2 regions of the Novosphingobium sp. BL-A-41-Hi4B-X5A genome follow, and region 1 is predicted to be linked to the other one. Evidence: predicted binding sites of a transcription regulator. Region 1 holds the regulator's gene; the other holds the start of a gene.
What was found. Region 1 encodes LexA, which represses DNA repair genes until DNA is damaged. Its sites were predicted from a motif close to GTTCCNCNCTTGTTCT; they were not measured.

Region 1 (14,637 bases):
TCCCGGCCAACATGCTGGCCATCCGTGGCGGCCGCCCGGAAGTGCTCAACCTCAAGGACATCATCGAGGCATTCGTCCGCTTCCGCGAGGAGGTCATCACCCGCCGCACCAAGTTCGAACTGAACAAGGCGCGTGACCGGGCGCATATCCTGCTCGGCCTCGTCATTGCCGTCACCAACCTCGATGAAGTCGTGCGCATCATCCGCGGCTCGCCCAACCCCGCCACCGCGCGCGAGACCCTGCTCGCCCGCGAATGGCCGATGGGTGAGATCGCGCCCTACATCAAGCTGGTCGAGGCAATCGAGGACGCTGGCGTCGCCGATGCCGCCACTTATCGCCTGTCCGAAATCCAGGTCCGCGCTATTCTCGACCTGCGGCTCCACCGCCTCACCGCGCTGGGCCGTGACGAGATCGGCGAGGAGCTCGAAGGCCTCGCCACCGCCATCGCGGAATACCTCTCGATCCTGGCAGACCGCGTGAAGCTCTACGGCGTCATGCGCCAGGAACTGCTCGAAGTCCGCCAGGCCTTCGCTACGCCGCGCCGCTCGGAATTGACCGCGCCTGCCGACGGGATCGAGGACGAGGACCTGATCGAGCGCGAGGACATGGTCGTCACCATCACGCTTGACGGCTATATCAAGCGCACCCCGCTCTCCACCTTCCGCGCCCAGAACCGTGGCGGCAAGGGCCGCTCCGGCATGGCGACGAAGGACGAGGATGCCGTGGCGACGATGTTCGTCACCAGCACCCACACGCCGGTGCTGTTCTTCTCGACCGCAGGGAAGGTCTATCGCCTCAAGGTCTGGCGTCTTCCCGAAGGCGGGCCGACCACGCGCGGCCGTCCGGTCATCAACATGCTCCCAGCGCTCGACAAGGACGAGACCATCGCCACCGTCCTGCCCCTGCCCGAGGACGAGGCAGAATGGGGCAAGCTCTCGGTCGTCTTCGCCACGGCCAAGGGCAACGTCCGCCGCAACTCGATGGACGCCTTCGCCAACATCCCGTCGAACGGCAAGTTCGCGATGAAGTTCGAAGAGGACAGCCAGGATCGCCTGATCGGCGTCGCCCTGCTCGAAGCCAGCGACGACGTGCTGCTCGCCACCCGTTCGGGCAAGGCCATCCGCTTTGCCGGCGACGAAGTGCGCGAATTCACCAGCCGCACCTCGACTGGTGTTCGCGGCATGACGCTCAAGGGTGACGACGAGGTCATCTCGCTGTCGATCCTGCACCGCGTTGGCACCACGCCTGACGAGCGCGAGGACTACGTCCGCTTCGCGCCGTGGAAGGGCGAGAAGGAAGGCGAACCTGCCCTGTCGGCCGAGCGCTACGCCGAACTTCAGGCACGCGAGCAGTTCATCCTCACCGTCTGTGCCAACGGCTATGGCAAGATGTCCTCGGCTTACGAGTACCGCCGCACCGGCCGTGGCGGTCAGGGCATCACCAATATCGACAACATCGGCCGCAACGGCCCGGTCGTCGCCAGCTTCCCGGCAACTCAGGCCGACCAGCTCATGCTCGTCACCGATCAGGCCAAGCTCATCCGCCTGCCGCTCGATTCCCTGCGTGTGATCGGTCGCGGCTCGGCAGGCGTGCGCCTGTTCAACGTCTCGGGTGACGAGCACGTTGTCAGTGCTGTCCGCCTTGCCGAGGGCGAAGGCGACGATGCCGAGGCGACCGAGGCCAGCAACGGCAATGAAAGCGCAGCACCCGCGGCACGGGAAGGCGGCACTGCCGAATGACTGACCTCCCCCTCCTCGCCTACAAGGTCCTGACCGGTCCGCAGATGGCGCAGCTCGAGGCGGATGGCGTGTTCAAGGGTGCTCCGGTCGATCTGGCGGATGGCTACATCCATCTGTCGACCGAGGCGCAGTTGACCGAGACGGTCGAGAAGCACTTCGCCGGGCAAGACGATCTCCACGTCGCCGCCGTCGATCTCGCCGCGCTTGGCGCTGCGGTAAAGTGGGAGCCGTCACGCGGCGGCCAGTTGTTCCCGCACATCTACGCCGATCTGCCGTTGAACGCGGTCGTCGCCTATTCTCCGCTGGAGCGGGACGAGGACGGAACGGTCAGGTTGCCGATCGCAAGCTGACCTTCCGGGCTCACTCGCCCGCGTCGATCAACACCTGTACCTTGCGATAGAAGGCTTCGCGTTCCTCGGGCTGCGGTCCGGCACTGGCGCGCGGCCAGTCGGAGTTGGTGGCAATCACCAGCTTGCGCTTGGGATCGATGAAGATGCCCTGCCCGAAAATGCCTTGGGCGGCGAAAGTGCCGTCGTCGTTGGTCCACCACTGGAAACCATAGCCTCTTCCCGCTCGGCCAATGTCCTTTTGCTTTGACGTGGCTTGCGCAAACCAGTCCGCCGGCACGATCTGCCTGCCATCGCGCCCCTTGCCACCGCCCATGACGAACATCCCGAAGCGGGCATAGTCGCGCGTCGCCGCCTGCAGGCAGCATCCTCCGATTTCGAGACCCGTCTTGCCCAGCAGCCAGGTCGCCTCGGCCTCCATTCCCGCCGGCTGCCACACCTTCTCCTGCAGATAGGCTGAGAGCGATTTGCCCGTGGCCGAACTGACCAGCACGCCGATCAGGTTGGTCTCGCCGGTATTGTAATGCCACACCTCGCCGGGCGGATGGGCACGCGGCAGCTTGCGCATATAGCTGACGGTCGCATCGAGCCCGTTTTCCGGCTTGGCGCGGTTGAACTCGGCAACGTCCGAATTCGGATCTTCGTAATCCTCGTTCCAGCGCACGCCAGATGACATCGTCAACAATTGCCGCACGCTCACATCATCATAGGCGCTGCCCTTGAGGCCGGGGATATACTGGCTGACCTTGTCGTCGAGGCTCTTGATTGCTCCATCCTGCAACGCCGCGCCGACCAACGTCGAGGTGAAGGATTTCGCCACCGAAAAGCTCGTCCAGCGGCCCTTCGCATCGAAGTCCAGCCCGTAGCGTTCGAGCCGCACCTTGCCGTCCTGCACAATGACCAGCCCCGCCGTGCGCTGGTGGTCCATGAAATCATCGAGCCCCGGTACTGTCAGAGGCTTGCCGGCAGGGAGCGGCAAAGCCGTAGCCGAAGGCGCGATCGTGTTGGCCTTGGCCAGAAACGGCAGCCGGTCCATCGCCCGGAAAGCCGCATCACGCTGCCCTTCCCGCCATGAAAGCACGTCGGCATTGGTCGGCAAAGCCAGCAGGATCCCGCGCGTTTCCTTGTCGAGCGAGGCAAACCCGGCGCCCCCCGCCAGCAACGCCGCCCCCACCAAAACCCAGCGCTTCCGCATCCATCGCTCCCGTTATTGACACTCGGGACAATAGCGAGCGCTGGCTGGGCGGCAAGAGACGTCAGGCCGCGATCCGAATCTGCGATTGCGTTGAGCCCGCAATCTTTTCCACGACGAAGCGGCTGTCCTTCTTGAAAACCTGCAACCAGCTTTTCGATCCGAATGTAGCAGGTTGCAGCTTCGCTTGGCCCAGAACGGTTGCGAGTTCAGGTAATGGGACCCATTCCCGCTGCTTTGCGATCGCGCTCAGCGCTTCACGGACTTTGGACCAGTGCGCGTCGTCTGTTCTTGGCAAATTGCGGGCTTCTTCTGGCTTGGTGGGCGTCGCTTTGACCTTGGTTCCAACCTTTGAAGAATTCGCAGATGACTTACTTGCTGCAAGAACAACATGATATTTTGTGCAACTATTCCGCAGCTTCTGGTCCGCAGCATCACTGCCGAAACCGTGAACCTCACGGCCCTCTGAGCGGATAAAACTGACCAGAGGCTGGAAGTCGCGGTCTCCAGACGCGATGCACAAGCACTCGAACCCCTTGCGCAGCATGATTTCAACCGCCTCTACGGCCAAGGTTATGTCCGTTGCATTTTTGCCATGCTTCGAGGGCGTCACCTGCCTCACGTCTAGTGGATGGTTTTGAGCGTGGACTATCCATTCAGAATGCGCGCCAGAAGCAAAGTTTCCGTAGACCCGGCGCACCTGAATATCGCCGAGCGCCATTGCAACTCTCTCGATCTTCGGCAAAACGCTCGCTGGCAAATTTTCTCCATCAATCATGATGGCCACGCGCTTCTTGGTCACTTCAGTAATCATCCAATGACTATTGCGGATGAAGCCTAATGATTTCCCAACAAGCCACCACATCGGATCGAAATGCTTTCCTACACTGCGTGATTTCGCCATGGTTGCACTCGCCCGCAAAGCACCTTGAACGCCCCGCAAAACCGCGCCACAGCTACGCCCGAAACCCCTTTCCGCAGTTCTCTCTGGACAGTGTAAACCCCGTAAACCCCCATTCAGGATTCCAGGGAGAACGATGAACGATCTTTCCCATCTCGATTCGTCCGGCACCGCCCGCATGGTCGACGTCGGCGGCAAGACCGAGACGCATCGCGTGGCGATTGCGCGGGGCTTGATCCGCATGTCGGCCGCCACGCTCGAAGCGATCCGCAGCGGCAATGCACCAAAGGGCGACGTACTCGGCCCCGCCCGCATTGCCGGGATCATGGCGGCGAAGAAGACCGGCGACTTGATCCCGCTGTGCCACCCGCTTGCGCTCGATGCCGTCAACGTCGACTTCGCTTTCGCAGCCGACGGCATTGAATGCACCGCAACCGCCTCGCTCAGCGGCCGCACCGGCGTCGAGATGGAAGCGCTGACCGCCGTGAGCCTTGCGCTGCTGACGATCTACGACATGGCAAAGGCCCTCGACAAAGGCATGGTGATCGAAAGCGTCCGCCTGATCGAGAAGCGCGGCGGCAAGTCCGGAACCTGGCGCGCTCCGGAATGAAAGCGCCGCCCCTTCCGCTCGCCGAAGCGCAGAGCCGGTTGCTCGCGCTGGCCCCTTCGCTGCCCGTCGAGCATCGCTCGGTCACCGAATGCCTCGGCCACTACCTCGCCGAGGACCTCCACGCCCGGCGCACGCAGCCAGCAGCAGCCCTGTCGGCGATGGACGGCTATGCCCTGCGCAGCGCCGATCTTCCGGGGCCATGGCGCGTGATCGGCGAGAGCGCGGCCGGACACCCCTTCTCCGGGCAGGTCGGCCCCGGTGAAGCCACCCGCATCAGCACCGGGGCAATGCTGCCCTCAGGCGCGGACATGGTGCTGCTTCAGGAAGACAGCGCCCGCGAGGGCGCCGAGCTGCGCCTGACCGGCGAGCCACCGCAGCCACCTTCGCGCCATGTGCGCCCCGCCGGCATGGACTTCAGTTCGCAAGAGACCCTGATCGCTGCCGGCACTCGCATCGGCCCTGCACAGATCGCGCTCACCATTGCCGGCGGCCACAGCCATCTCCCCGTGCGCCGCCGCGTCAGCCTGACCGTCATCGACAGTGGCGACGAGCTGGTGCCTCCGGGCCACCTGCCTGACCTGCACCAGCTTCCCGCCAGCAATGGCCCGATGCTTTGCGCGATGGCCGCTTCCCTGCCGGTCCAGATTCGCCATGCCGGTCCGGTGGCGGATGAACTCGATGAACTGGTTCGCGCGCTGGATGCAGCCGACACTTCCGACATCATCGTCACCAGCGGCGGGGCGTCGGTGGGGGATCATGACCTCGTTCGCCCTGCGCTCGAAGCGGTTGGCGCATCGATCGACTTCTGGCGGGTCGGCATCAAGCCGGGCAAGCCGCTGCTGGTAGCCACGCGCGGGGAACAGATCATTCTCGGCCTGCCCGGCAATCCTGCCTCCGCCTTCGTCACGGCCTACCTGTTCATGCTCCCCCTGCTGCGGGCGATGCTCGGGGCCAGCGCGCCTTTGCCGAAAGCCATTCCAGCCAGGCTTGCGCAGCCGCTGGCACGGGGCGGAAGCAGGATGGAGTTCCTGCGCGCGGTCTGGGACGGTGCGTCGGTCAGGCTCGACCCGCTCCAGGATTCCGGAGCACTCTCGCCGCTTTCGCGGGCAAACGCGCTGGTTGTGCGGGAAGCAGGCGCGGAGGCCAGACAAGCTGGAATGGATGTTCCGGTCTACCTGCTCGAAAATGGCGGAATTGCTTGACGAGTCGTTGAAGGTTGCTTATCCGTTCCGCATTCGTTCGCCGGTGTGGAACATCCCGCCCCGGTCCATGAAAGATCAGCGGCTTTGCTTTGAAGCTGCGCAATGCGGAGTGGCCGCCGATGTTGACGCGCAAGCAGCACGAACTGCTCACCTTCATCCAGACTCGCCTGGAGGGTTCGGGGATCTCCCCCTCGTTCGAGGAAATGAAGGAAGCGCTCGATCTCAAGTCGAAGTCTGGCGTTCACCGCCTGATCTCTGCCTTGGAAGAGCGTGGCTTCATCCGCCGCCTGCCCAATCGCGCCCGCGCTCTCGAAGTTCTGAAGCAGCCTGACAGTGCAGCAAGCAAGCCGGCGGCGGCGCGCGAAGCGGCAAACACCAATTCCGTGATTACACCGCTCCGCACTGCAGCCAAGGCGGCGTCGCCGGCGCCTGCCAACGACGTCATCGAACTGCCACTGCACGGCAAGATCGCGGCAGGTGTGCCGATCGAGGCAATGGAAACAGCAGCGACGTTGCCTGTCCCTGCCGCCCTGCTCGGCGCTGGTGAGCACTATGCGCTTGAAGTCTCTGGCGACTCGATGGTTGAAGCTGGCATCTTCGATGGAGACTACGCGCTGGTCCGCAAGACCGATGTGGCCCGTGATGGCGAGATCGTCGTTGCGCTGGTGCGGGGTGAAGAGGCGACTCTCAAGTACCTGCATCGTGAAAAGGGCATGATCCGCCTTGATCCCGCCAACGCGGCGTACGATCCTCAGTTCTATCGCCCCGAAGAGGTTGCGGTACAGGGCAAGCTGGCGGGTTTGCTGCGGCGCTATCACTGACGACGGTTCAAGCAGCGCTCTGCCTGTTCGGCAGACCTGCGTTGGAATTGCAAGGCCGCCGCGCAGAAATTGCGCGGCGGCCTTTTCCGTCAGAGCGTGTTATGGCAAATATCAATCGATTTGGTTGAGATTTCTCTGGAGCTACTCCCCGCAGAGGTATAGTATCCACCGTTACCGAATGCCCCGCTACGGGGCGCCCCTTTCCGGGACGGCCCGCCAGAACATGGGGCGTCGGCAACGGAAGAGGTGTTGCCAATGGCTTATGCAATCGAAAATACGAGACGCAGGCAGACACAGACCTTCATCGCGGTCGGACTGCTTCATGGCGTGGCGATCTGGGCGATCGCTTCAGGTTTCGCCAACAGCATGGTCACAATCCTGACCGACCGTCTTCCCGCCAAGCAATGGGAAGACGAAGAGGTCAAGGTAACCCCGGTTGTTCCGCCCCCTGACGTGAAGCCCTCGCCCAAGCCGGACAACCGTTCGCTGGTTGCCCCACGTCCCGATATTGCCATCACGCCCGCCGATCCTTCAAGCACGGTCCGCGATATCGAGATCACGCCGATCACGCCGGTCGAACCTGCTCCCGGCATCCTGCCCGAACCTCGCCCTTCTCCCTCGCCCAGCTTCGCCGTGCGCACGGCATCGCCAAAGGTATCGCCAGGTTCCTGGGTCTCGGACCGCGACTATCCCTCCGCCGCGATCAGGGAAGAACGGGAAGGATTGACCCGTTTTCGTCTTTCGATCGGTGTGGATGGGCGCGTGACGGGGTGCGAGATAACCAGTTCGAGCGGATCGCCAGACCTTGATGCCGCCACATGCATGAAGGTCAGCGCGCGAGCACGGTTCGTCCCGGCGCTTGGCAGCGACGGCATGCCGACGGTGGGAAGCTATTCAGGTTCGGTACGCTGGGACCTGCCCTGATGAATTTGGCCGGTCGACGCTCAGGCTCGCCCGGCCAGCCTCTCCCAGTGTGATTGAGGCAGCCTCCGCGGCAGCGTCAGTTCTGCTTCCGGCGCTTGCGGACGGAACGACGAACTCCCTATCCTCCACTCTCAGGATCGGCGGAAATCAGACGCCTCGGTGCGCGATGAATCCCGGGTCGGCATTGACCATGCCTATCGCTCTTGAGCCGACGGCGCCGGTGCCTCTCCAACTAAGTTCTGCCATCCCGGCGCTGTGCGAATGGCATCGCGGCGTTGCATGTCATGGGATCGTAAATGGGGCTCCGGCCAGCGATACCATCCATGCTGGCCTTGCGTTTCCGCAACGGTGCGAGTTCGGCCTGAGGCAAGATCAACGGATATGCCGCCCGTTTGGGCAAGGTAGGACCGATCTGCCTTGAGCATGCGGGGGCGGCACGATGCAGGAAGGCGTCGATCGGCGATGACGATGTCGGCCCGCTCGCAGGCTGCGGCAAGTGCCATGTCGTCAATGTAATTGCGGCTGCGGGCCATCAGGAGCGTGAAGCGCCGATCGCCCCGTTGCACGACGGCCGCGCAGAAATCGTCATTGCAGCGGGCGCCTGGCCATTCATCAAGGCGGCGGAGGTTGCCCTCCATACCGGCCAGTTCGAGCAGGTTGTCCCGCATGTAATCGCCCCGGCCAATGCGCAGGACAATCAGGTCCGGACCTTCGTTTGCGATCCCGACATGGTGTCCATCGCCCGTGATCAGCAGATCGGGCGTGGGGGTCAGCACCATGGCCGTCACCGCGAGTCCGGCCGGCAGGACGCCAAGAAGGCGCACCTTGCCCGCCCAGAGCGCAAGCCACAGCATGCCGCCGACAAACAGAACGTAGCTCCACGCTTCGAACGGAGGCATTGCCGTGACGGCTCCGGGTTGCGACGCCACGAAGTGTGCCAGCGCCAGGAGCAGATCGAGCGACTTGCCGACAAGCCACCACACCGGTCCGCCAAGCCCCGTCAGATCAAGCAGCAGGGCCATGCCTATCAGTGGCATGGTCACGAAAGTGGTCAGCGGAATGGCGATGACATTGGCGAGCGAGCCATAGACGCCAGCGCGATGGAAATGGAACAGGCCTATCGGCATGAGCGCGAGTTCGATGACCACACCGGTGGCCAGCAACATCATCAGGCTACGAGCGGCGCGGACGACCGGCCCGTGGTGTTCACCGGCAAGGAACGAGCGAACGGGGCCTGCCGAATGAAAGGCGATGATCGCGATCACGGCGGCAAAGCTCATCTGGAAGCTGGGGCCGAGGACCGCATCGGGCCAGAACAGCATGACAATAAAGCCGCCCACGGCCACCATGCGCATCGACAGGGGATCGCGTCCCAAGGCCAGCGCGCCAAGAACAAGCAATGCCCCGATGCACGACCGGATGGTGGGCACTTCCGCCCCGGTCAGCAAGGTATAGCCAAGTCCTGCGAGGGCGCCTGCAAAGGCGGCCGCGAGAGGCACCCGAATCCTGAGTGCGACCCAGGGAACAAGCGCGAGCAGGCGCGCGACCAGCCAGTAAACGGCCCCGACCAGGGCGCTGACATGCAGGCCGCTGATCGACAGGAGGTGCGTCAGGCCCGCATCGCGCATGGCGTCTTCATCAGCAGTCGCGATCGCCCCGCGGTCTCCGCTGGCAAATGCGGCGGCGATTGTCCCTGAAGATCCGCCCAACCGGGCGCGGACGTGCTCGGCCAGCGACCTCTGCAGGCTGCGCAGTGTCGTATCACGATCCGACCTTGCGATTACCCGCACATCGCCAAGCACCGTTCCCGTCGCGGCAAGGCCATCAAACCATGCCCTGCGAGCAAAATCGTACGCCCCCGGAAGCATGGGAGCCGCCGGTGGCATGAGCCGGGCGCGCAGGGCGATCCGGGCGCCTTCCGTCACTTCGCCCGGATCCTTGTCATACGGCAGGTTGACCCGCACGCGGACAGGATCGGGCAAAGCCTCCAGCGCCACGCGCAGGACAAGGCGGGCGCGCGCTTTGGCCGGCTCTTCCCTTCGCTCCAGAACTACTCCTGAAAGAGCGGAAACCTGCGGCCTTGCTATGCCTGGCTGGCCGACAAGCGTGGAGCGAGTCCATATCGTGACCTCGCCCGCAGCCACCATGATCGCCACGCCTGCCACAGCAAGGCGCAGGTGGGGCCGCGTCTCGGCATTGACCGTCAGCAAGCCGAGGATGGCGATTGCCCCGAGTGCCAGCAGTGCGGCGATCCAGTCAGGGCGGGAGGGGAGTGCCACCCACAGGACAATGCCCGCGGCAAAGGCGACCACCAGCCAGAGCCCGCGTTCGAACGGGTGTGCATCGAGGAAGCGCTCTGCCGCGTCGATCCGACCATCAAGCATGCTGGACAATCGCGCGCGGATGTCCCAATGCCGCGCGCGTTCACCCGGTTCAGGGACCGGTTCGGCGGCGGGATAGTCTGCCGCTGGCCGATCTGCAGCCGGAGACGCCATGACATTCAAAGCAAAGGAAAGCGCGGCCGATGGCAAGCGCCACTGACACCGTTTCTGCAGGATCGCCCGGCGACGCCCCGGTCGTCACCCGTTTCGCCCCTTCGCCCACCGGGTTCCTGCACATTGGCGGCGCGCGTACGGCGCTGTTCAACTGGCTTTATGCTCGCCACAACGGCGGCAAGTATCTGCTGCGGATCGAGGACACCGACCGTGCGCGGTCGACCGATGCGGCGATCGAAGCCATTTTCGACGGGCTGAACTGGCTGGGTCTGGGCGGAGACGAGGAGCCGGTGTTCCAGTTTGCACGCTCGGAACGGCACGCGCAGGTGGCGCACCAAATGCTGGAGGCCGGACACGCCTACCGCTGCTATCTGACGCAGGAAGAACTTGCGACACGTCGCGAGAAGGCACAGGCCGAGCGCCGCCCCTTCCGCATTGACAGCGAATGGCGCGATGCGACGCCGGATCAGTGGCCGGTAGACCAGTCGTACGTGGTGCGCATGAAGGCCCCGCGTGAGGGCGAGACGACGATTCCTGACCGCGTGCAGGGCTCGATCACCGTCCAGAACAGCGAGCTCGACGACTTCATCGTGCTGCGCTCGGACGGCACGCCGACTTACATGCTCGCGGTCGTGGTCGACGATCATGACATGGGCGTCACGCACGTGATCCGCGGCGACGATCACATCAACAACGCCTTCCGCCAGCTCGTGATTGTCCGTGCGATGAACGAGATCGAGAGCGGTTGGCCCGATCCGATCTACGCACATATCCCCCTGATTCACGGGGCCGATGGCGCGAAGCTGTCGAAGCGTCATGGCGCGCTGGGCATCGATGCCTATCGCGACGAGATGGGCCTGCTGCCTGAAGCGGTGTTCAATTACCTGCTGCGTCTCGGCTGGGGTCATGGCGATGAGGAGATCATCAGCCGCGACCAGGCGGTGGAATGGTTCGACATCGGCAACGTCAACAAGGGCGCATCGCGCTTTGATCTCAAGAAGCTGCTGAACCTCAACGGCCACTACATCCGTGAGGCTGACGACGCACGGCTCGCCGGGCTGGTCGCACCGCGTCTGGCTGTGCTGGAGCCGGGCTTCGATGGCGCAGCGGGCATGGACCTGCTGACCCGCGCGATGCCGGTGCTCAAGGTGCGCGCTGCCGACCTCAATGAGCTGGCAGCTTCGTCGGTGTTCCTGTTTGCACAGCGTCCCCTGCCCATGGCGGAAAAGGCTGCGGCACTGCTGACCGACGATTCGCGCGCGATACTGGCCAAAGTGGTGGCTGCGCTCGACGCTGAAAACGGCTGGACAATCGAGGGACTGGAGGCCACTTTGAAACAAATGGCCGAGGAGCTTGGGATAGGCTTGGGCAAAATTGCCCAACCGTTGCGCGCGAGCCTGACGGGACAGACTACCTCGCCGGGAATATTCGACGTATTGGCACTGCTCGGCAAGGACGAGTCGCTGGCGCGTATCCGCGATCAGTTGGCTTGAACCCGGGCATAGAACGTAAAGACAGAAGAAACAGGAGGGCTTAGGCGTGAGCGAAAACCAGGCTTCTTTGACCGCAGGCGGCAACAGCGTGGACATGCCGATCAAGAGCGGCACCATCGGGCCGGACGTCATCGACATCCGCAAGCTCTATGGCCAGACGGGCATGTTCACCTATGACCCGGGCTTCACTTCGACTGCGAGCTGCGACAGCGCGATCACCTACATCGACGGTGATGAAGGCGTGCTGCTGCACCGCGGTTACCCGATCGGCCAACTGGCCGAGCACTCGTCGTTCATGGAAGTGAGCTACCTGCTGCTCAACGGCGAACTGCCGAGCCAGCAGGAACTTGCGGACTTCAGCCGCACGATCACCCGCCACACCATGTTGCACGAGCAGCTCGCCACGTTCTATCGCGGCTTCCGTCGCGATGCGCACCCGATGGCGATCATGTGCGGCGTCGTCGGCGCGCTTTCGGCATTCTATCACGACAGCACCGACATTGCTGACCCGACGCATCGCAAGATCAGTTCGCACCGCCTGATCGCCAAGATGCCGACGATCGCGGCGATGGCCTACAAGTATTCCGTCGGCCAGCCCTTCGTCTATCCGGACAACAAGCTGTCCTACACCGGCAACTTCCTGAAGATGACCTTCGGCGTCCCGGCTGAAGAGTACGAAGTTATCCCCGCCGTCGAAAAGGCGATGGACCGCATCTTCATCCTCCATGCCGATCACGAGCAGAACGCCTCGACCTCGACCGTGCGTCTGGCCGGTTCCTCGGGCGCAAATCCGTTCGCGTGCATCGCAGCGGGCATCGCCTGCCTGTGGGGCCCGGCGCATGGCGGCGCAAACGAAGCAGCGCTCAACATGCTCAAGGAGATCGGCACCCCCGATCGCATCCAGCACTACATTGATCGCGCCAAGGACAAGAACGATCCGTTCCGCCTGATGGGCTTCGGTCACCGCGTCTACAAGAACTACGATCCGCGTGCGACGGTGATGCAGCAGACCGTGCGCGAAGTGTTCGACGCGCTGAAGGTCAACGATCCGCTGTTCGAGACCGCCCTTCGCCTCGAGGAAATCGCGCTCAGCGATCCGTACTTCGCAGAGAAGAAGCTGTTCCCGAACGTCGACTTCTATTCGGGTATCATCCTCTCGGCGATCGGCTTCCCGACCACGATGTTCACCGTGCTCTTCGCCCTCGCTCGCACCGTCGGCTGGGTGGCGCAGTGGAACGAAATGATCAGCGATCCTGGCCAGAAGATCGGGCGTCCTCGCCAGCTCTACACTGGTCCTAACGAGCGCGATTACATTCCGCTGAGCGACCGCTGATCGATTGAACGACAGAGGAGGGCGACGATGACGATGGTTCTCAGGATTTTCGGCATCGTCGCCCTTTTGATGGGCGGCCTGTGGGTCGGCCAAGGGTTGGGCCTGATCATGTGGCCTTCATCGAGCTTCATGCTTGCCCAGACGCAATGGGCCTATATCGGCGCGGGGTTGATGTTGATCGGCGCCATCGCGATCTGGCGCGCATCGCGACGTCGCTGAGCGTCAGCCCGCTGCGCTCGCCTGCGCGGCTCTGTCAGCCGGCAGCAACAGCACGAATTTCGCGCCGCCCTTTGGCGCCTGCTGGACAGTGAGATCCCCGCCCATCGCTCGCGCCAGTCTGCGCGAGATATAGAGGCCCAGTCCGCTTCCTCCATCGCCACTGCGACCGAGCCGCTCGAACTTCTCGAAAACCTTCTCGGCCTGATCCCGGGCAATGCCCTGCCCCTGATCCTGCACGGTGATCCAGGCGAACTCGCCATCGATACCGCATTCGACCTCGATCCGGGTATCTTCCGGCGAATATCTCACGGCGTTGCCGATGAGGTTGAGGAGGATCTGCAGCACGCGGCGGAATTCCGCGATGGCCGGCGCTGCCACATCGAGCGCGGGGAGCAAGAAGGCAATGCGTCGTTCCTGCGCCCGGACGCCCAGGATGCCTGCTGCACGCCGGGCACAATCGACAAGATCGATGTGATCGGAAGCAGGCGAAAACCCTTCGTCTTCCACCGTCTCAAGATCGGCCAGGTCTTCGACCAACGACAGCAGGTGCCGTCCGGCTTCCGCAATATCCCCGGCATACCCTACGTACTGTTCAGCCAAGGGACCGGCGAGGCGTGTCCGGATGGTTTCGGCGTTGGCGACAATCCGGTTGATCGGCAAACGCAGTGCCGGCGCCAGCTTGCGCCCCAGCAGGCCCTTCCAGTCTGGATGTGCAAGGGGTTCCGGCACAGCCGAAACCGTCATGCTCGGGGCTTCCGCTAGCACGGACTCCGCCACCAGAAGCAGTTCGAACCCGCCTGCTCGCAACGGCAGAATACGCGTTTTCCACACACGGGACGAGCCGGGCACGGCCACCTGGGCTTCGTCGAGCAATCGCCAGTGCAGAGGTTGGCGGTGCGCGCTGCCCTCAAGCGTTACGAGATCGGTCCAGTATCTGCCAAAGCCTTGCTGCAGGCTCGATGCCAGGTCGACAAGATCGCGTGCCGTGGCGGAACCCGAGACGATGCGCTGCTCGGCGTCCAGAACAATGTGTGCTTCGGCCAACTGTCGGATAAGTGCTTCGTCGGTCGCTGCCGCTTCATCGCCCTGCCAGGCATCCGCGGCGACTTTCCAGTCGCTGATCTCGATCCTTGTGCCGGACCCATCGGGAATGGCGCGCGCCGAAAACGAGAGCGGTTGCCCTTCGTCGGTCACGGTCATGGCTGCGGATAGCGGAGCCCCCGCCAATCGCGCACGGCGCACCAGCGCCAACAGACCCGGCAGCGCGATCACACCGGGGTATGCGCCGCCGAGCCGTATCTGCAGCGCCGCCAGGGTCTCATCGGACTCGACCAACCGGTCTGCGCTGTCGCAGCGGGCGC
Region 2 (14,637 bases), 1.3 Mb from region 1:
GTCCAGGTGACGCCGTTTTCCACCCATGTCCGCGTCGTCACCTCGCGCGCCAGCACCGGCTGGCATGCAAGCATGGCGAATATCGCGGAGAGAAGGGCGCGGCGGAACATGATCAGCCTTTTCCGCGCGCGCGGATTGCCGAATTGCCAAGGGACGCGGTTAAGATCGCTTCACCATGTCCCGCGACCGGCTGCGGATACCTCGAAAATGGCCGCATCCCGCCGCCGCTAAGCCGACGGCCCTGCTAGGCTACGTAGCATTGCGGATGGAGTGGAGGACCGATGGTCGCGCTGGTGTCGACGGTGGCCTATCTCGGGCTCGAGGCGCGCGCGGTGGAAGTGCAGTGCCAGGTGGCGCCCGGTTTGCCTGCGTTCCGGCTGGTCGGCCTGCCTGACAAGGCCGTTGGCGAAAGCCGGGAGCGGGTTTCCTCGGCGCTTTCCGCACTCGGTCTCGCCCTGCCGCCCAAGCGGATCACGGTGAACCTGTCACCAGCCGATCTGCCCAAGGAGGGCTCGCACTACGATCTGCCGATCGCGCTCGCCTTGCTCGCCGCGATGGGCGTGGTCGATCTCGAACAGATCGCTGACTATGTGGCAGTGGGAGAGCTGGCGCTCGATGGCCGCGTACTGCCGTCACCGGGCGTCCTGCTCGCCGCGCTTCACGCCAGCGGCGAGGACAAGGGCCTGATTTGCCCCGCCGCACAAGGGCCTGAGGCGCGCTGGGCCAGCGGGATTGACGTGATTGCCGCGCCGGACCTGATCGGCCTGCTCAATCACCTGAAAGGGCAGCACCGCCTGCCGCAGCCTTCGCAAGGGCTGGCAGAGCCTCCGCGCCGCATGGCTGACTTGAAGCAGGTGAAGGGGCAAGAAACCGCCAAGCGCGCGCTGGAGATCGCCGCTGCCGGTGGGCACAATCTCCTGATGATCGGGCCGCCGGGCGCGGGCAAGTCGCTGATGGCGTCCTGCCTGCCCGGCATCCTGCCGGAGTTGACCCCGTCCGAGGCGCTGGAGGTGTCGATGGTGGCCTCGGTCGCAGGGACGCTGGAGGATGGCCGCATCAGCCGCGCACGGCCATTCCGCAGCCCGCACCACTCGGCATCGATGGCAGCGCTCACGGGCGGTGGGCTCAAGGTGCGGCCGGGAGAGGTCAGCCTCGCACACCTTGGCGTACTGTTCCTTGACGAACTGCCCGAATTTCAGCGCGCCGTGCTCGATTCGCTGCGCCAGCCGCTGGAAACGGGCGAGGTCACCGTTGCCCGCGCCAACGCGCACGTGACCTTCCCGGCGCGCGTGCAACTGATCGCGGCGATGAACCCGTGCCGCTGCGGACATCTGGGCGATCCGGCGCTGGGGTGCAGCCGCGCGCCGCGCTGTGCCGGAGACTACCAGTCCAAGGTGTCAGGCCCGCTGCTCGATCGCATAGACCTGCATGTCGAAGTCGATCCCGTCTCCGCTGCCGATCTGGCGCTCCCGCCTCCGGCGGAAGGTTCCGATCAGGTGGCGGCGCGGGTGGCTCGGGCCAGGGCCGTGCAGGTCGCCCGGCTTGAAGGGACCAGCGCCCGCAGCAACGCCGAGCTGAACGGCGATCTGCTGGACACCCACGCCACACCGGACGAACCCGGGCGCAAGTTGCTCGCACAGGCCGCCGAAGCCATGCGCCTCTCCGCGCGGGGCTATACCCGCATGTTGCGCGTGGCGCGCACGATCGCCGATCTGGCAGGCGCCGACACCGTGGGCCGCATCCATGTTGCCGAGGCGCTCAGCTATCGGCGAATTGCGCCAAGGGCCTGACGCCGCCGCGGCAGGGGCAAGTGATGTTTGGAGTTCCGAAACCAATCCAGCGCTAAAGCTCGAACCAATGGAATCGCGGCTTACGGGACTGGATGGACTGCGCGGCGTTGCTGCGCTGGTGGTGCTGGTCATGCACACGCGCTTTGGACTGCAGGGCGGTCACCTGGCAGTAGACTTCTTTTTCATGCTCTCTGGCTATGTCATGGCCCGGACGTACGAAGTTCGTCTACAGAAGGGTGAGATTGCACCCGGTCGATTTATATTGGGCCGTTTCAAAAGATTCTGGCCTGTCATGGCACTTGGAGCGACGCTAGGTGTGATCGCTATGCTTGCGCACAGCGGTCCTTCGTTGTCCCTCGCAGCTGTCTATCTCGCTGCACTGCTCCTTATACCTTCGGGGCCGGAAACTCCTTACCTGCTCAATCTGCCGGCATGGTCAATTTTCTACGAGCTCGTGGCAAATGCCGTGCACGCGCTGTTTCTGTTCAGAACGCGGATATCCGGACTGTTGATTATCCTTGCAGTTTCAGGCGTCGGGTTGGTGGTGGCAACGCTCTTTACAGGCTTCCCGCGCATACTTGCCGAAACTTCGTCGCAGCAGCAGTTTCTGGTCGTCTTCCGGCTGGGGTTCTCTTACGTGGCCGGTATCCTGATCTTCCGGCAGCTGAGGGATCGACAACCGGTCAAGTTGAGCTTCGTCAAGGGAGCGTGCTTGCTGCCCATGTATGTGATGCTTGTGGCGGTGTACCCATTTCCAGGATGGCAGTTTCCATTTATCTTCCTGATTGGGCCGTTGATGATGATCAGCGGTTTGGACAGGAATGCTCCGGACCGCATTGCAACAGCTTTGGGCAAGATGTCGTTTCCGCTCTATGCCTTGCATTTTCCGATCATGCAGTGGTGTCGGGTTGCCGGTGTCCGCAGTCCGTTTGTCGTAGAACTCGTGGCTATTGCGATTGCAGCACTGTGGCTGGTGCCTTGGCGAGGGTTTGTCCCGACGGTCATCCGCCGCGGCACCGCCAGCAACAGCTAGAGATTCCGCCCGAGGAAGATCAGCAGCATCGCCCCGATCACCGAGGCCAGGCAGCCGGCACGGTTCACGCCTTCGCCGAATGGCCCGCCGCTGCGCCAGCTGGCGAACAGGCCTGCCACAAGCGCGCCGCCTATGCCCAGCAGCACGGTCTTGAGAAACCCTATGTCGACATCGCCGGGATAGAAGAACCGCGCCAGCACGCCGACCACCAGACCGGTGAAGACAATCGAGATCAGATTCAGCACACCTGCACTCCGTTCCTGTGGACACCACATATGGTGCCGGTTGACGGGTTCTTGTCCACAAGTTGGTGACGGGCGGCAAAAATATTTCGACCGGCGTCGTTTCGCCCTTGAAGTGCAGGAAAGTCCACGCGTCGCTGCACTGCACAATGAAGCGCCCGGCGACGAAGCGAATCGCACGTGCGACGAATCGAGTCTGCCTGCGGATGTTTACCCTCTTGTGTCTGAATCCCGTTGAGGCACTATGGGTTGTGGTCGGGCTTAAGGGGGACCTCTAAACCTAGTTTAGAGCGCTTGGGCGTGTTTTGCGCGCAATGGCAACGCTTTGCCTGCGCGCGCGGCATCGGGGCCGTGACCAGGGTATTTCGGAGCCGAGCGCCTGCGGAACAACTCGTTCCACTTTCGTTCCGTCTCCTGTAGGATTGGGCCACTCGCCCGATTCGAGTGTCGATTGATCGCCCGGGCCTTGGCCGTGGGGTGCGAACGGGGGTTGAACGTGGATTTCAGAACTGGAGACGGCTCCGTGGTTGCGCAGGACGAACTGGCGCTGGCAAGCGCTCCGGCTGCGGCCGGTGAAGCAAAGGCGATGGATATGGACGCCAAGGACGCAGGCAGTGAAGCACTTGTCGCAGGCATGGCGGCAACGGTTGCGGCCGCTGCCGTGGCCGCCGCGCCGGTCAGCGATTCCAAGAAGGTCAATCCGCGTCGCTTCACCATCGTGACGGACGACAGCCGCGATGCGCGCCTGACCGATTTCGGCAAGGACACCCTGGACGACCGCTATCTGCTTCCCGGCGAGAAGTATCAGGACCTGTTCGCGCGCGTGGCCGATGCCTATGCCGACGATCAGGAGCACGCCCAGCGCCTCTACGACTACATCTCCAAGCTGTGGTTCATGCCGGCAACGCCGGTTCTCTCGAACGGCGGCACCGGGCGCGGCTTGCCGATCTCGTGCTACCTGAACTCTGTGGATGACAGCCTCGAAGGCATCGTCGCCACCTGGAACGAGAACGTCTGGCTCGCCTCGCGCGGCGGCGGCATCGGCACTTATTGGGGCAAGGTGCGCGGCATCGGCGAGAGCGTCGGCCTCAACGGCAAGACCAGCGGCATCATCCCGTTCGTGCGCGTGATGGATTCGCTGACGCTGGCGATTTCCCAGGGTTCCTTGCGTCGCGGTTCGGCCGCCTGCTATCTCGACGTCTCGCACCCCGAGATCGAGGAGTTCCTCGAGATCCGCAAGCCAAGCGGTGACTTCAACCGCAAGGCGCTCAACCTGCACCACGGCGTGCTGCTGACTGACGAGTTCATGGAAGCCGTGCGCGATGGCGCCGAATTCCACCTGCGCAGCCCGAAGGACGGCTCGGTCCGCAGCACGGTCGATGCGCGTTCGCTGTTCCAGAAGCTGGTCGAAACCCGCCTTGCCACCGGTGAGCCCTACATCGTGTTCAACGATACGGTGAACCGCATGATGCCCAAGCATCACCGGGAACTGGGGCTGAAGGTCTCGACCTCGAACCTCTGCTCGGAAATCACCCTGCCGACCGGTCGCGATCACCTCGGCAACGATCGCACGGCGGTGTGCTGCCTGTCCTCCTTGAACCTTGAGACCTGGGACGAGTGGAACGGCGACAAGCGCTTCATCGAGGACGTGCTGCGCTTCCTCGACAACGTGCTGCAGGACTACATCGACCGCGCCCCGAACGAGATGGCCCGCGCCAAGTACTCGGCCGCGCGCGAACGCTCGGTCGGCATGGGCGTGATGGGCTTCCACTCCTTCCTCCAGCTCAAGGGCATCGCCTTTGAAAGCGCGATGGCCAAGGCGTGGAACCTCAAGATGTTCAAGCACATCGCCGCCAAGGCGGACGAGGCTTCGATCCTGCTCGCGCAGGAACGCGGGGCATGCCCGGATGCCGCCGAAATGGGCGTGATGCAGCGCTTTTCCTGCAAGATGGCAATTGCCCCCACCGCATCGATCTCGATCATCTGCGGCGGTACGTCTGCCTGCATCGAGCCGATCCCGGCCAACATCTACACGCACAAGACCCTGTCCGGCTCGTTCGTGGTCGAGAATCCGTACCTCAAGAAGCTGCTCCAGACGAAGAGCAAGGACTCCACCAACGTCTGGAATTCGATCCTCGAGCAGGGCGGCTCGGTCCAGCACCTCGATTTCCTTTCCCCGGAAGAAAAGGCCGTGTTCAAGACCAGCTTCGAGATCGACCAGCGCTGGCTGCTCGAATTCGCGGCGGACCGCACGCCCTACATCGACCAGGCCCAGTCGCTGAACCTCTACATCCCGGCCGACGTCGACAAGTGGGACCTCATGATGCTCCACTTCCAGGCATGGGAGAAGGGCATCAAGAGCCTCTACTACCTCCGCTCCAAGTCGGTCCAGCGCGCGGGCTTCGCCGGCGGCGTCGAGGCGGACAACACCGCTGAGGCCCCGAAGATCGAACTCTCGGCCGGCCCGACCGACTACGAGGAATGCCTGGCCTGCCAGTGATGGCCGCGCCGGCAATTCCCTTGGCCTGAGCCAACTCGTGCTTTCTCCGGCAGCTCTTGCACGTCATCGGACGTCAGCCTGGCTGCCGGGGAGCGCATCCCCGTTACACCCCGCGACACTTTGCGGCTGGCGCACCTGTGCGACAATCCGCGACAAGACTTGTGCTTGCACGATCCCAGTCAGGCCCGCTAAGGCGGTCATGTCTAATGTTGCGATCAATTCGCATTATCAAAGGGGTTCGTTTCATGCGCAAGTGGCACCGCTGGATCACGGTGTTCTTCGGGGTCTTCATGATCTGGATGGCCTTCACCGGCGTCGCCAGCCACGTGACCGCGCTCTGGCCAGCGGGCGAGCAGGCCGGGCCTCCACCCGTTCCGCAGGGCTTCGTCTGCCCCGAAACCATGATGTGCCGGCCCAAGGCACCTCCGGGCGGCATGAAGTCGCTGGTCGGGTTCTTCCACCATCTCCACTCGGGCGAGGAATTCGGACCTGTAGGCACGGCGATCTCGCTGATGACGGGCTTTGCGCTGCTGTTCTTCAGCATCTCGGGCCTGTGGATGTATTTCTCGATGTGGAAGAATCGCAAGGATCGCATCCTCAAGCCCGGCTGGTTCTGGAAGTAAAGTGCAAGAGGCTTGCCCACCCCGCTGCGACTAGGCTCGCCTGCGGCTCGCCAAGTCTCGCGGCCCTCCCGCTTGCGGGAGGGCTTGGCACGGCGCTCTCATCTCCCCTCCCGCAGGCGGGAGGGGCCGGGGGTGGGCATGCGCGCAAGCGCAACCCACAGAGAAAGAAAAACGCCCCGCCTTTCGGCGGAGCGCTCTCCGGTCGCGTGGCACGACCTGGTCCCGAAGGGGGCGGGACGTTCTTGCGGTCCGGCACCGGGCGATCCGCCGGGACAGGACAGCGGGAAGGCCTCGCTGCCTTTCCGGACTTATTCTTCCTCGAGCATGCCCCAGGCCACGTCGCCGTTGGCCGAGAGGCGCACCTTGTCGCCCTCGATTTCGGCAACGAGCCCGGTGGAAAGGTAATGATGGTGGCCCGAATGGGTTCCACCTTCGAAGCCCGCGCCCGAATCCTTCTTGGTCAACTTGATCCGGTCACCCTCGACGCCATCGACCGTGCCGATGTGCACGCCATCGGCGCCGATCACTTCCATGTGTTCACGGATGCCGGACGAGCCTTCAGAGCTGTTGCCGTAGCCCATCTGCTCGCCGCTGCGCTCTCCGCCGCCCATCTGGCCCTGCTGCTGGCCGAATTGCGACTGCTGGCCGCTCGATCCTTCGTTCCAGCGCTGGCCACCGTCCTGCTGCTCGGCGCCGCCGGGGCTGCGCATGCCGCTGTCGGACGACTGGTTCATCTGCTGCTGCTGCCGTTCGCCAGTGTTGGCACCGGTGACGTTGCGCGAGTCGTTGGGTTCATATTCGCCCATGGCAATTCTCCTGCGAATCCAGAGGTTTTGAAAGGACACCGCGATCCGCGCGTCCATGCCCCATCAACCAAGCCTCGCGCTCGCCGTTCCGCCCTGAAACCGGGCGCCGCGCCAGTCCGATGGCCCCTGTCGCCGGGCCGAGGGTTCCTGCCCCAAAGGGCACGATACTATCGCGTGGAAAACCCCGCCACTATCCCCCGCAAAGGCTCGCTGCGCGCTTTTGCCTGACCGCATCAGACCTTACATTCAAAGAATCAGCACAGGACACCGCCATGCCCCTTCTTGAAGCCCGCCCGACCTACAAGCCCTTCGAATATCCCTGGGCTTACGAATTCTGGAAGCGCCAGCAGCAGATCCACTGGATGCCCGAAGAAGTGCCGCTGGGCGAGGATTGCCGCGATTGGGCGCAGAAGATTTCCGAGCATGAGCGCAACCTGCTGACGCAGATCTTCCGCTTCTTCACCCAGGCCGACGTGGAAGTGCAGAACTGCTACCACGAACAGTACGGCCGCGTGTTCAAGCCGACCGAGATCAAGATGATGCTCGCCGCCTTCTCCAACATGGAGACGGTGCACATCGCCGCCTATTCTCATCTGCTTGACACCATCGGCATGCCCGAAAGCGAATACGGCATGTTCCTCGAGTACGAGGAGCTGAAGGCCAAGCACGATTACCTGCAGACCTTCGGCGTCGACAACGACGAGGACATCGCTCGCACGCTCGCCATGTTCGGCGGCTTCACCGAAGGGCTGCAGCTCTTCGCCTCGTTCGCGATGCTGATGAACTTCCCGCGCTTCAACAAGATGAAGGGCATGGGCCAGATCGTCTCGTGGTCGGTCCGTGATGAATCGCTCCACTGCGAAGGCATCACCCGCCTGTTCCACGCCTTTGTGAAAGAGCGCGGCTGCCTGACCAAGGCGGTGAAGGAAGACATCATCGACTGCTGCCAGAAGACGGTGCGCCTCGAAGACGCCTTCATCGATCTCGCCTTCGAACAAGGCCCGGTCCCGGGCATGAGCGCCAAGGAAATCAAGCGCTACATCCGCTACATCGCCGACTGGCGCCTCGGCCAGCTCGGCCTGCCCGCGATCTACATGATCGAAGACCACCCCCTCCCCTGGCTCGCCCCGCTGCTCAACGGCGTAGAACACGCCAACTTCTTCGAAACCCGCGCCACGGAATACTCGAAGGCGGCAACCCGTGGCGACTGGAACACGGTATGGTCCAGCTTCGACAAGCGCCGCAGCGCCAAGTCGGCGGCGAATGTCGAGCTGCCGGTCGAGGTGGATGTCGATATGTTCGGCGCTGCGGGGATTGCGGCGGAGTGAATTTGGGAGGTTGAAGAAGTAAGACGGGATTGATGCGAGGGGCTAGGCCCCTCGCGCTCCCAAGATGAGGAAAGCAATTGCTGACTGCATTTCTCAATTCGAATGAAGGAATTTCGGCGCTACTTTCAGCGTTAAGCACAATTCTTGCAGTTTGGATCACGAAGGTTTTGCAAAGCCGAGTGAGGCTAGTATTTTTCAGTCCTTCATCCACATTTTTCACCCTAAAGAACGAAAATGGTCAGGCTCCGCTCCAGGTGCAGTCTGGTCAAGTAATGATTCAAAATTCTGGCCGATTGGCTGCCACAAATGTCGAAATTATCGCATCTGGCGGACCTCCTGCGGGATATACTTTAGTTCCCCCAGTCTCACACTCCGCAGAAGTGAATACTCACGGAAACTGGGTTTTAAAGATTGATTTTATCGCTCCAAGGGAAATCGTAACAGTTCAGATTTTAAATGGACCGAAGATAGATTCCGTCAGAAGTGCAGACTGCGTGGCTCAATTTGTTCCTGTTGTGCATCAGAGACAGCTTCCGGCGTGGTTTAATTATTTTGCCACATTCCTAATGGTCGTTGGAGTTATATCGTTATTTTATGCGTTCTGGCGGCTTGTCATCCGACTGGATTAATTCGGACCACTCCCGCCCCCCCCGCTTGCGGGAGGGGTGGAGAAGGAAGGGCTTATCTGTGGCGCGGCGGTGTTCTTGTCCCCCTCCCGCAGGCGGGAGGGGTTAGGGGCGGGCATCCGGCGTCAGCCGGACTGATCCTGAGCGCCGGGCCTCGACGGCCAGGCGAATGGCAGTCACCACGCCCTCGGCGTTCCCATGCACATCGGCGTTGGTGAAGCGCAGCACCTGATAGCCTGCCTTGGCCATCCAGCGATCGCGCGCGGCGTCGTGTTCGGGGCGCAGGTCGTGGCTGTAGCCGTCGAGTTCCACCACGATCATGAGGTCCCGGCAGAGGAAGTCAGCGAACCATGGCCCCACCGGCATCTGGCGGCTGAACTTTGCGCCCAGCGCGCGGCCTGCAAGATGGCGCCACAGTTTACGTTCGGCGGGTGTCGCCTCGCGGCGCAGGGTGCGGGCGCGTTCGGTGTTGCGGGGTTTGAATTCTCGCATCGGCGGCAGGGTGGCGCGGTCGGACTTGCGCGCAATTAGAGATGGCGCGGGAATGGCGGCATTGTTCGCCTGATCGGCGAATGCCCACCCCCGGCCCCTCCCGCTTGCGGGAGGGGGGAAGGAAGGGGTTGTGCGGCGCTCTTGTCCCCCTCCCGCAGGCGGGAGGGGGTGTGGGGGCATCCGGCGTCAGCCGGACCAGAGCCTCACGCTTGCACCGTCCCAGTCACTCAACTACCGCACCCACATGCAACTCGATGACCAGCTTCGCCGTTATTTCGGCACCGATGATCTGACCGCCGTCACCCCCGATGCCTTTGCGGCGGGCATTGAGAAGATGCTGGTGGATTTCGGCCTGGAGAAGGACCGCGCCCGCCGGTTCGGGCTGTGGTCGCTGCTGCACATGCTTGGGTCTGCGCCCGATCTCGACGTGGCGTTCAAGGACGCTGACGACCGCGAGGCGGCGCGCAATTTCATGGACATGGTCGCCAGGGCCTCGGATGGAAGCGGTGCCGGAAACGCTGGCTGAACTGCCGCTGCTGAAGATGGCGCTGGCGTGGCTGGCGCTGGCCAACCTTCACACCTTCACCGCCTTCTGGTTTGACAAGCGTGCCGCGATGCGCGGGCACTGGCGCACGTCTGAAGCAACCTTGCTGATGGGGGCGCTGCTTGGTGGCACGCCCGGCGCGTTCCTGGCGCGGCGGGTCTTCCGGCACAAGACGCGCAAGCAGCCTTTCGTCGGCCGGCTCCGGACCATTGCATTCCTGCAGATCGTGGCCCTTGGCGGCGCGGCGGGATGGTATGCGGGCGGCATGGTTCAGGTTTGAGGCAATCGCCGTTTGACGGCGCTGCGCGAAGCGCGCACTCTCTGCCCGGACGGAGGGTTGAGCCATGCCGGCATTGTTCTGGGGATTTGTCGCAATCGTGATCCTTGTGCTGGGGCTGGCGCTCGTTGCTCTCAAGCCGCAGGCCGATGCGTCCGAGCGGCGCCGGGAATCGGGCGACAGGTCGGGCGGCATGTGGTGGGCAACCGACGCAGGCAGCGGCGATTGCGGCGATGGTGGCTGCGATTAGTCCACGCGAATAGCGCATAGGAAAAGGGGCGGCTTCCCCCCGGACGCCGCCCTTCCCGTAACCCGCAAGGCGGGCTGGATCGTTCGCCGGTTCGCTCAGGCCTTCTTCGGCTTGCCGTAGCGACGGCGGGCAACCAGGCCGGCGGCTGCTGCGCCGAACAGGATCACCATCGAAGGTTCGGGCACTTCCGTGCCGCTGCTGGTCGACGAGGTGGTCGTGGTGCCGCCGTTCGAACTGGAAGAAGACGTCGAGGACGAAGTCGACGACGATGTCGAGGACGACGTCGACGAAGACGTGGAGCTTGAGGTCGAACTCGATGTGGACGACGAGGTCGACGAGCTTGAGGTGACGTTGCCCGAGGAGGTCGAGGTCGACGAACTGGTGCTCACGTTGCCGGACGAGGTGCTGACATTCCCGCTCGAGGTCGAGACGTTGCCGCTGCTGGTGCTGACGTTGCCCGAACTCGTGCTGACCGATCCGCTCGAAGTGCTGACATTGCCGGACGACGTCGAGGTCGAGGTGGAAACGCCGCCGGTCGAGGTCGAGACGCCGCCGGTGGTGGTTGAACTGGTGATGCCGCCCGAGGAGGTCGAGGTCGATCCGCCCGAGGTTGACGATGACGTGGACCCGCCCGAGGTGGAGGTGGAACCGGTGCTGGTGGACGAGACGACGACGCTACCACCACCGCCGCTGCTGCCGCCAAAGAAGCCGCCGAAGAAGCCGCCCCCGAAGCCGCCGATGCCGCCGCCGCCGATCACCACCGGAACGCCGCCGCCGCCGCTGGACCCGGTCGGCTGCGGCGGCATCGGTGGCATGTAGGGCACCGGCACCATTGCCATCTGCGGCGCGGGCTCGCAGGTTCTGGTGGTCGTCGTGGTCACGATGCGGCGGGCGCGGTGGATCTCGCGCTTGGCCGGGCGCTTCGCGATCCGCTTGGCGGGCTTGGTCGTCTTGACCTTCACCGGCTTGACGTGGTGGATCTCGCCCTTCGAAGGCGCTTCAGAAACGTGCACCGCGCCGCCGCCGAGCATCGCCCCGCCTGCTGCAGCCGCCGCCAGTTTTGCCAATGCCATCCGAACCGACATGATCGTTGCTTCCGTTCTCGTTCTCGGCGGAAGGGGCTATCAGAAGCGGGTTAATGCTCTGCTGACCCTTCCTTACCGATCGAAGAACGCAGATGGGGCGCGTGGGGGCAATGCCGTTAACCGTGTTGTTATAGGTGAATCTGCCCGAAAACGGGACCGAAGCGGGTGAACCGTTAACTCTGTGCCAGAATGGGACCGAACCGCCGGCGAGGATGAAGGTTGGAATCCAACTCCATGGCAACTCCCCCCTGACTCTCCTGCAACTCTCGTCAGCGGAGGGCAGACTCGGGCGCTAGTCTGTGAACCCGTAAAAATTATGGGACGAAATGGCTTTAGCGAGGTGCTTGTTCGCTGAGTTCTCCGCCGGAATGTAGCTGGAGAAACAGAGCGGCTTTCTTGGCGAGATCGGCCGATTCTGAACGGATTGCGAGCACAAGCGGCTCCTTGCCGTCGATAGGATCGACATCGACGCGCTCTTTACATTCCGGGCGAAGTGCAACGGTCAGTTCCGTCCAGCCACCGACGGGCACTTCATCATCATTTCCATCTGAATCGAAGTCGCAGTCGTTACCCCAGAGGTGACGTGCGACTGAGATGGATTGTGGCCTCTCACCCGGCGAGATCAGATAGTAATTAACCATGCCGCTCATCCTGTAGCGGAAGATGTCGGACTGCAACTCCCCACCGCAAGTGGCCCCTTTCGTATCGCTCCGATTTCTGATTCAAGCTCACTATGAGCCGATACGACCTAACCGACTTCGAATGGCGCGTGATCGAGCCACTCCTGCCCAACAAGCCCCGAGGCGTGCCGCGCGTCGATGATCGGCGCGTTCTAGACGGCATCTTCTGGGTACTGCGTTCCGGTGCGCCATTGCGCGACCTGCCGGAGCGTTACGGTCCGCGCACGACCTGCTACAACCGCTTCGTCCGATGGCGGAAAGCGGGGGTGTGGGACCGGATGATGGACGCAATCACCGCGGCCCATGACAGCGACATTCAGATGATCGATAGCACCTCCGTTCGCGCCCACCAGCAGGCCGCGACAGCAAAAAGGGGGATCGAGATCATTGTCTCGGTCGTTCCCGAGGCGGCCTCACGACCAAAATCCACGCGGTTGTCGACGCGCAAGGCCTCCCGATCCGGCTGAGCCTGACCGCCGGGCAAAGCCACGACGGCCAAGCCGCTGACGATCTGCTTGACCATGTTGGTAGCGGAACAATCGTGCTCGCGGACAAGGCATACGATGCCGACCGTATCCGGGCGGCTCTCCGCGAGAAGGGCGCGTTCGCCAACATCCCTCCCAAGGCCAACCGGAGGTCGAAACCCTACTTCAGCACATGGCTCTACCGCGAGCGGAACCTGATCGAGCGCTTCTTCTCCAAGCTCAAGCACTTCCGCCGCGTCGCAACGCGCTACGACAAGCTGGCGGAGAACTTCTTGGCCATGGTCCAATTGGCATCAATGCGCCTTTGGCTGCGCGCCTATGAGTCTACGGCCTAGTCTGCCTGATCGAAGAGAGACGGTGTCGAGCCGGTCGGCGGAGTGAGTCCGAGGTGCTGCCATCCTCGATCGTTGAGGCACCGTCCTCGTGCCGTGCGCGCGATCAGCCCAAGCTGGATCAGGTAGGGTTCGATCACTTCCTCGATCGTGTCCCGCGGTTCGGAAAGCCCGGCGGCGAGCGTTTCGACGCCGACCGGGCCGCCCTTGTAGATGTCGGCAATCATCGTCAGGTAGCGGCGGTCCTGCAGGTCGAGGCCGATCTTGTCGACCTCGAGCCGGGTCAGCGCATTGTCGGCGATGGATTGGGTGATCTTTTCCGCCCCTGCCACTTGCGCGAAGTCGCGGACGCGGCGCAGGAGGCGGCCGGCGACGCGGGGGGTGCCGCGCGAGCGGCGGGCGATTTCGGTGGCGCCGCCCTTGTCGATGCCGATGCCCATCAGCGAAGCGCCGCGAGCGACGACGCGCTCCAGTTCCTCGACCGAGTAGAACTGCAGGCGCACCGGGATGCCGAAGCGATCGCGCAGCGGGGTCTGGAGCAGGCCCTGGCGCGTGGTCGCGCCGATCAGGGTGAAGGGGGGCAGGTCGATCCGCACCGAGCGGGCCGAGGGGCCTTCGCCGATCATCAGATCGAGCGCGCGGTCCTCCATCGCCGGATAGAGCACTTCCTCGACCACGGGATTGAGGCGGTGAATCTCGTCGATGAACAGGACGTCGCCGTGTTCGAGATTGGTCAGCAGCGCGGCCAGATCGCCGGCCTTGGCGATCACCGGGCCAGATGTAGCGCGGAAATTGACGCCGAGTTCGCGCGCGATGATCTGGGCGAGCGTGGTCTTGCCGAGGCCCGGCGGGCCGAAGAACAGCACATGATCCATCGCCTCGCGCCGCATCTTGGCGCTTTCGATGAAGACCTGCAGGTTATCCTTGGCAGCGGCCTGCCCGACAAATTCGGCCAGCGTCTTGGGCCGCAGGGCAGCGTCCTGATCCTCGATCTGCGAGGCGGCGGAGAGGAGGGGGTTATCGGTCATTTGTCCTGGCAATTCTGTGCAGCGTAATCCCAAGACCCGCCGGCATCGAGGCAGCTGTCGATAGCAACTTCAGCGGACCCAAAGTGCCAAACGAGTGACAGGCCACCCAAAAGCAAGCCAAGTAGCAACACGCGCTTCACCCCGCCGCCCTTTTCAGCGCCACGCGGACCAGATCGTTGAGCCCGGCATCCTCGCCCAGTTCCTTGACCGCCGCAGTCACCGCGCTGCTTGCCACGGCGGGCTTGAAGCCGAGGTTCTGGAGGGCCGAGACGGCGTCGGCGCTAGCGTTGCCGGGGGGTGGGGTAAACGCTTCGCCGCTGCCCATGCCGACGGGCGAGGTGAAGCCTGCGAGGCCGCCGGCCTTGTCCTTCAGCTCGTTGACGATGCGGCTGGCGAGTTTGGGGCCGACGCCGTTGGCGCGGGCGACCATGGCGGCGTCGCCCTGGGCGCAGGCGCGTTGGAGTTCCTCGACTGCGAGGGCCGATAAAATCGCAAGGGCGACTTTGCTGCCGACGC

Region 2: ACZ1JY_RS09350 (ribonucleoside-diphosphate reductase subunit alpha) is a predicted target of LexA. The motif match lies at 3,459-3,474, and genes of this name have one in related genera.

Annotation. Positions count from the first base shown of each region.
Region 1 is NZ_CM145500.1:603,837-618,473, reverse strand. It holds gene gyrA (DNA gyrase subunit A) at 1-1,739, shown strand, start outside; gene ACZ1JY_RS02810 (DUF952 domain-containing protein) at 1,736-2,089, shown strand; gene ACZ1JY_RS02805 (serine hydrolase domain-containing protein) at 2,100-3,281, opposite strand; gene ACZ1JY_RS02800 (NYN domain-containing protein) at 3,343-4,182, opposite strand; gene moaC (cyclic pyranopterin monophosphate synthase MoaC) at 4,316-4,789, shown strand; gene ACZ1JY_RS02790 (molybdopterin molybdotransferase MoeA) at 4,786-5,991, shown strand; gene lexA (transcriptional repressor LexA) at 6,111-6,812, shown strand; gene ACZ1JY_RS02780 (energy transducer TonB) at 7,068-7,736, shown strand; gene ACZ1JY_RS02775 (ComEC/Rec2 family competence protein) at 7,931-10,231, opposite strand; gene gltX (glutamate--tRNA ligase) at 10,261-11,724, shown strand; gene ACZ1JY_RS02765 (citrate synthase) at 11,771-13,057, shown strand; gene ACZ1JY_RS02760 (hypothetical protein) at 13,085-13,276, shown strand; gene ACZ1JY_RS02755 (sensor histidine kinase) at 13,280-14,637, opposite strand, start outside.
Region 2 is NZ_CM145500.1:1,923,261-1,937,897, reverse strand. It holds gene ACZ1JY_RS09370 (hypothetical protein) at 1-110, opposite strand, end outside; gene ACZ1JY_RS09365 (YifB family Mg chelatase-like AAA ATPase) at 282-1,790, shown strand; gene ACZ1JY_RS09360 (acyltransferase family protein) at 1,858-2,823, shown strand; gene ACZ1JY_RS09355 (GlsB/YeaQ/YmgE family stress response membrane protein) at 2,820-3,068, opposite strand; gene ACZ1JY_RS09350 (ribonucleoside-diphosphate reductase subunit alpha) at 3,562-5,565, shown strand; gene ACZ1JY_RS09345 (PepSY domain-containing protein) at 5,772-6,188, shown strand; gene ACZ1JY_RS09340 (DUF2171 domain-containing protein) at 6,497-6,769, opposite strand; gene ACZ1JY_RS09335 (ribonucleotide-diphosphate reductase subunit beta) at 7,267-8,322, shown strand; gene ACZ1JY_RS09330 (hypothetical protein) at 8,400-8,951, shown strand; gene ACZ1JY_RS09325 (endonuclease domain-containing protein) at 9,054-9,440, opposite strand; gene ACZ1JY_RS09320 (hypothetical protein) at 9,685-9,966, shown strand; gene ACZ1JY_RS09315 (DUF1294 domain-containing protein) at 9,938-10,264, shown strand; gene ACZ1JY_RS09310 (hypothetical protein) at 10,329-10,511, shown strand; gene ACZ1JY_RS09305 (PEP-CTERM sorting domain-containing protein) at 10,607-10,696, opposite strand; gene ACZ1JY_RS09300 (hypothetical protein) at 10,701-11,330, shown strand; gene ACZ1JY_RS09295 (hypothetical protein) at 11,376-11,765, shown strand; gene ACZ1JY_RS09290 (hypothetical protein) at 11,929-12,246, opposite strand; one part of gene ACZ1JY_RS09285 (IS5 family transposase) at 12,330-12,642, shown strand; one part of gene ACZ1JY_RS09285 (IS5 family transposase) at 12,642-13,096, shown strand; gene ruvB (Holliday junction branch migration DNA helicase RuvB) at 13,093-14,121, opposite strand; gene ruvA (Holliday junction branch migration protein RuvA) at 14,258-14,637, opposite strand, start outside.